3 regions of the Bacillus sp. WC2507 genome follow, and region 1 is predicted to be linked to each of the others. Evidence: riboswitches for the same ligand, from Rfam matches in the RefSeq annotation. Region 1 holds a riboswitch; each other region holds the start of a gene.
What was found. A riboswitch is a leader RNA that binds a small molecule or an ion and turns the genes downstream of it on or off. The one in region 1 is predicted to bind S-adenosylmethionine.
Positions count from the first base shown of each region.

Region 2: it holds a riboswitch for S-adenosylmethionine, as region 1 does, so the genes downstream of both, ACUN28_RS00620 (MetQ/NlpA family ABC transporter substrate-binding protein) here and ACUN28_RS27450 (cyclase family protein) in region 1, are expected to answer to the same signal.
Region 3: it holds a riboswitch for S-adenosylmethionine, as region 1 does, so the genes downstream of both, ACUN28_RS00570 (ABC transporter permease) here and ACUN28_RS27450 (cyclase family protein) in region 1, are expected to answer to the same signal.

Region 1 covers NZ_JBQXPN010000001.1:5,229,986-5,232,191, reverse strand. Annotated here, with positions in the region: gene ACUN28_RS27455 (hypothetical protein) at 1-314, shown strand, start outside; gene ACUN28_RS27450 (cyclase family protein) at 343-975, opposite strand; SAM riboswitch class I at 1,061-1,173, opposite strand; gene ACUN28_RS27445 (PRK06851 family protein) at 1,325-2,206, shown strand, end outside.
Region 2 covers NZ_JBQXPN010000001.1:108,375-110,580, reverse strand. Annotated here, with positions in the region: gene ACUN28_RS00625 (methionine ABC transporter ATP-binding protein) at 1-94, opposite strand, end outside; gene ACUN28_RS00620 (MetQ/NlpA family ABC transporter substrate-binding protein) at 107-919, opposite strand; SAM riboswitch class I at 1,005-1,119, opposite strand; gene ACUN28_RS00615 (NAD(P)-dependent alcohol dehydrogenase) at 1,201-2,109, opposite strand.
Region 3 covers NZ_JBQXPN010000001.1:98,570-100,775, reverse strand. Annotated here, with positions in the region: gene ACUN28_RS00580 (lipoprotein) at 159-662, shown strand; partial or broken gene ACUN28_RS00575 (DUF3951 domain-containing protein) at 679-895, opposite strand; SAM riboswitch class I at 1,069-1,174, shown strand; gene ACUN28_RS00570 (ABC transporter permease) at 1,312-2,206, shown strand, end outside.

The DNA.
Region 1 (2,206 bases):
ATATTGTAAAAGATACAATTACAGGAGAAAAATATGAAATGCCGCCACTTTGGATTGATGCATTGGCAATGATGCGTGACGGTTTTTTATTGGGGGAAATTGAGGAGAAATTAAAAGAAGAGTATCCGGCCAAAGAAGTGGATATGTTAGCATTCACGAGGCAACTGTTAGAGCTAGAACTTGTCGAAATGGTAGATGGAGAAGAGATAGCTTGTACAAAGAAGAAAGAGAAAGATTATTTAGCTTGGGTACGCCCTCGTGTTGAACAATTATTTCTTAATTTAAATAAAAAATATAGAAGCAAAGGTCAATGATGATCTTTGCTTTTTTTATAGACTGTGTTTAAAAAATAACAGCGAATGCTCTTGCAAAAGCACCGTCACTATCTTTAATTTTTAAAGGTGCCGCTGAGAAAAAGAAACGTTTCGTGTTAATGGCATCTAAGTTTGTTAAGTTTTCAATTAAATAAATATTATTTCCAAGTAGTATGTGATGAATCGGTGATGTTTCTGTCGTTACCTCATCAGGAGAAATAAAATCTAAACCGACCGATTTTACTTTTAATCGAACTAGTTCTGTAGCTAATTCTTCGGAAAGATAAAATGCTTCTTTCTCATAAGCTTCTGTATTCCACTTAGTAGATAGGTTGGAATGGAAAATGATAATATCACCTTCTTTTATGTCAGCATTATACAATACTTCCTTAGGTAATTTTCGCTCTTGAATATGAGTTACATCGATAAGAACGGCCTCGCCTACAAATTGATCAAGGGGTAATTGATCGATGGTTGTTGCACCTGAAATGAAATGTGCAGGAGCATCGCAATGCGTGCCAACATGAACGACAGAATGAAAATCTGTAACTTGATAGCCTGTCTCTTCAACGTTTGTAATTGCTTCTAGTTGGATTTTTGGTGTTCCAGGAAATTGAGACATATTGTTTTCAAATGTTTGTGATAGATCAATTACTTTCATTTTACATACCTCCAATATATGTTTTTCAAATAATAAAAAGCCCATCCTTCATAATCAAGAAAGATGAGCTTTACATACTAGTTGAGTATTATCTTCCAAAATGCAATGCATTTTGCAGGAATTAGCACCTATTCAGTTTGTATAAACTGAGGTTGCTGGGCTTCAAAGGGCCGGTCCCTCTGCCTCTCTTGATAAAAGGTATATTTAATTTTAAAGTTCGGAATATTTACGATATTTAAATTGTAATTCATTTCCTTTTTTTACGCAACACAAAATAGGTATTCACCCAAATAAAGTTGCTCGCATATTGTAGCTTATGTAAATAGAATGCTGCGAAGGAGTGAGTGCAGTGACAGGGAATATATTGAATTATTATGCTGGTGGAAATACAGCTAGAGGATTCCATAATTTATACGACGAGAATTTGAAAGGGCTAGATAGGTTATTTATTTTAAAAGGTGGTCCTGGAACCGGTAAATCTTCTTTAATCAAGGCAATAGGTCGTGAATGGATTGAAAAAGGATACGATATTGAATTTTTACACTGTTCTTCTGATAATAAATCGGTTGATGGTGTAATTATCCCGAAGTTAAAAGTAGGAATTGTTGATGGAACATCACCGCATGTTATTGAGCCGAAAATGCCAGGAGTTGTCGAAGAGTATATTAATTTAGGGGTTGCTTGGGATTCAGATAAATTAAGAAAGCAGAAGGTGGAAATTGAACGATTTGTTTCAGAAGCAAGCAAAGCTTTTCAAGCAGCATACGCTTGTTTTAAAGAGGCATTAATTATACATGATGCGTGGGAGAAAATATATATTAATAATATTGATTTTGATAAAGCGAATGAACTAACAGATGAGCTGATTCAGAAATTATTTACAGATAAAGGAGGGAAACAACCGCTTGTGAAACATCGCTTTTTAGGAGCAGCTACACCGAAAGGAGCAGTTGATTTTGTTCCGAATTTAACAGAAGGGTTATCACATCGTTATTTTATAAAAGGACGCCCAGGCTCTGGGAAATCGACAATGCTCAAAAAATTAGCTAAGGCAGCAGAAGAAAAAGGATTTGAAGCGGAAGTATATCATTGTGGATTTGATCCAAATAGTCTTGATATGGTTATCGTAAGAGACTTGGGTTTTGCAATTTTTGATAGCACCGCACCACATGAATATTTTCCGAGCCGCGAAGGTGATGAAATTATAGATATGTATGCCTTGATTGTGACA
Region 2 (2,206 bases), 5.1 Mb from region 1:
CGCCCTTTTTTACTTGAAGGGAGGTAGGTTTAAGAGCTTCCACATTCCCTTTTTTTGTTGTGAATACTTTGGATACATTTTTTAATTCAATCATTATCGTCAGCTCCTACCAAGACGGTAAAACAGAACCATCAAATTTTTTCTCGATAAATTCTTTCACTTCTTTAGATTGATAAGCTTTCTTTAATTTATTTACAACAGCATCATCTTTATTTTCAGTACGAACAACGACCCAGTTCACATATGGTGAATCTTTTCCTTCACGGAAGATAGAATCTTTCGCAGGGCTTAATTTTGCACCTAATGCAAAGTTTGTATTAATCGCAGCTGCTTTTACTTCACTTAGTTGTGTCGGTAATTGAGATGCCTCTAATTCAACAATCTTTAAGTTTTTTGGATTTTCAATTACATCTTTCGCAGTCGCTTTTTCTGTAGCCTTTGGATCTACTTTTAAAACACCGGCTTTTTCAAATAGCTTTAAAGCTCGAAGTTCATTTGTTGGATCATTTGGTACAGCAATTGCGTCGCCCTCTTTTAAATCCTTTACATCTTTTAAGCTTTTCGAATATACACCCATAGGGAATGTTACTGTTGAAAATACTTCAGTTAATTTCATATTACGTTCAGCTTTAAATACGTCTAAATATGATTTCGTTTGATAGCTATTTACATCGAGGCTTTTTTCATCTAGGGATACGTTTGGTGCTACATAATCATTAAATACTTTTACATCAATTTCGAGACCGTCTTTTGCGGCAACTTCTTTTACCTTTTCAAAAATTTGTTCATGCGGACCGCCTGTTACACCGACAGTAATCTTTTTCTCATCTAACGCTTTTACTTCTTTATCTGAACCCCCGCTACATGCGCCTAATAATAATACCGCTCCACTTACAATGCTCAATAATACTTTTTTCATCTATAGTTCCCCCTTCATATACGTTCCAAAATAAAAAGCACCTCTCAAAAATAAGAGAGGTGCCGAATAGACAAAATAGGTTCCTCTCTTATCTTCCAAAACGAAAGCTCGTTTTGCAGGAATTAGCACCTTAGCTTATACGTCATAAGCTCGGTTGCCGGGCATCATCGGGCCAGTCCCTCCGCCACTCTTGATAAGAGTATGTGTATGTAGTTTTTTTAATATGCTACTAATAGTAAATCTTACAAAAAGAATTGTCAATGTTATTTTCTGAATATATTTTATTTTAAGGTAATCGAAACATTTCCTTTTTTATGCCCTTTTTCTACATATATATGAGCTTCAGTAATTTCTTCTAATCGGTAAGTTCTATCAATAACAGGCTTTAAATGTTCTGCTTCAGTTAGTTTTTTTAGTAGAATCATATCTTCTTTACTTACTTTTGCCATCATTCCATTCACAGATACATATTTCCCATTAGGTGTTAATGCCTTTTCACAAAGGGATTTTTTATGTTTTCCAACTGCATCAAATATAATATTGTAGCGTTCACCCCGCTTAGTAAAATCTTCTTTTGTATAATCAATTATTTTATCAGCTCCTAAAGATTGCACGAGTTCAAAATTTGAATGACTACAAACAGCCGTAACGGTCGCACCAAAATATTTAGCAAGTTGTACGGCAGCTGTTCCTACTGATCCAGAGGCACCATATATGAGCACTTGTTGTCCTTTTTTTATACGGCCCTTTCTCAGGAAATGTAATGCTGAAGTTCCGCCAAAAGAAATAACTGCCGCTTCTTCATACGTCACATTGGTAGGTTTTAATGCTATTAATCCACTTTCATGTACACATGTGTATTCGGCATAACCACCAAGGTTTAGTTCTGTTAATGCAAAAATTGGATCTCCTTTTTTAAATTGGGTTACATCTGTTCCAATTTCCTCAATTTCTCCAGCTAATTCTACGCCGAGTATAGGTTTTCTCGGTTTTCTGAAACCTAATATGATCCGCATAGGAATCCAAAATAAGAGGGGACTATTAAAGCCGCGTATTCTACAATCTCCAGTCGATACACTTGTTGCATGAATTTTAATTAATACTTCGTTCTTTTTAGGTGTAGGTTTCTCTATATTTTGAAGCTGGAGAACGTTAGGTGGTCCATATTTTGTGCAAATCATTACTTTCATAATAACCTCCCGAATTTCGTTGTTTTTATTTACATCATATTTAAACCTTTCATCAAACATGTTGTTATTTAGAGTTGAATTTAAATAAGGACATTGG
Region 3 (2,206 bases), 5.1 Mb from region 1:
GGCTAAATTGATAAAGTGACGATACTGTGACAAAAATGTTGGTGTGTATATTAAGATATCGTCTTAAGTGTAAAAAGTAGGGTGTTCTCGGTATAATAACAAGTGGAGATAAAATAAACTATAATGAGTAATAGCTGTAGATAAAAGGAGAAGAAGAGATGAAGAAGGTTTTGGGTATTGCTGTAATGGGAAGTATGCTCCTTCTAGCAGGGTGTAATGGAAATAAAGATACGAAAGAACCGAAAGAAAAGGTAGAGCAATCTACTGAACAAAAAGAAGAGATAAAAGAATACCTTGCAGTACATGAAAAATACGATATAAAAATAAATAAAGAAATTAATAAAGCACTGCAGTTATTTGAAGTGGCAAAAGAAAAGGGCGGTAAGGAAATAACGAATGCTACATATAAAGAAGACGTGCAAAAGGTAACGACGAGCATGTTAGAAGATATTGATCATATACGTAAAGAAATTCGTGTTCCAAAGTCGAAAGAGAAAGAACATGAGGTATATGTTGGTTTCTTGAATGAATCAGAACAAGCGATGAAAAAATTACAGAAGTTAGCTAAAGAAGAAGATTCATCGTTGATTCGTGATATAGAAATTAATTTTGCAACAGCATCGACATACTATAAACGTTTTCAAGCAGAAACGAAAAAATAACCTTGCGCATGCAAGGTTATTTTTTCTTCTTACCATCTCCGTCTTCATCCTCGGATACTAATACCTTCTGTTCTTCGTGAAATTCAGAAATTGTTTGTCCGGTAATATTATCGAATGGAGTTATAAAAAGAAGTGATACGTTTCTTTTGAATAAAGAGTTTATAGAAGCCGATGATGACAAGTATAACGATGGTTAATGGTAATCCTATAGTAGCAAGAAGTAAGGAATCCATTTTATAACTCCTTTAATACAATTTCTTTTTATTATAAGCGAAAGATTGTAATTTCAATAACTAGCATCGCAGAAAACTGATTTTTCTAAATATATCTAATTTGATTGACTTTTCATTTTTTCAGAATTATAATTCGAAATATACAATTTGAACCAAATAATAATATAGCAATTTACTTATCCAGAGAGGTAGAGGGACTGGCCCTATGACACCTCAGCAGCGGGTTCTATAACAGGAACACCGTGCTAATTCCAGCAAGCAAGTCTTGAAAGATAAGTGATGGGCCTTTGTTTATTAAGCCTTGATCTTATTTTTTTAAGATCAAGGCTTTTTGTATTCTAAAAAGAGAAAAGGGAGTAATGGGGAAAATACGTTAATAAAACTAAGTAAATTTATGTGTTTAGGGGGTTATTGAAGTGTATGTAATTAAAAAATTATCGGTTATGGTATTCACACTATGGGTTATTACGACAGTGACATTTCTAATTATGCATATTATTCCAGGCGATCCATTTTCATCGGATGCGAAAATCTTTCCTGAAGAAGTGATACAAAATATGAGAGCAAAGTATCATCTTGATGAACCGTTATGGAATCAATATGTTGCGTATCTAGACGGCGTAGTTCATTTTGATTTTGGTGAATCCGTTCAATCGACGGGGCAAGGCGTATCAGAAATTATAACGACAGGATTTGGTCCATCAGCGATTATTGGTTTACAAGCACTTGTTATTTCATTATTAGTCGGAATTGCAGCAGGTACATTTGCTGCTCTCTATCACGGGAGAGTAATTGATTATGGTGTGAGTTTACTTGCGATTCTCGGCATATCTATTCCAAGTTTTATTTTAGCACCACTATTTATACAAGTATTCGCTATTCAATTTGAGCTCTTACCAGTAGCGTCTTGGGGCACATTCGAGCATACGGTGTTGCCATCCTTTGCATTAGCGTTAGGGCCAATCGCGGTTATTACAAGGTTTGTTCGTTCTAATATGATCGAAGTTTTGCAGAGTGATTATATTAAGCTAGCAAGAGCGAAAGGTATACCAATTAAGAAGATTATTATAAGACACGCTCTTCGGAATGCAATTGTTCCAGTACTTACATTTGTTGGACCGTTAATGGCTGGGCTTTTAACAGGGACTTTCGTTATTGAAAAAATATTTTCCATTCCTGGTTTAGGAAAATATTTCGTAGATAGTATTTTTAATCGAGATTATCCGGTAATTATGGGAACAACCATTTTCTATAGTGCGCTATTGATTGTATGTATTTTTATTACAGATATCATTCATCGTATTGTTGATC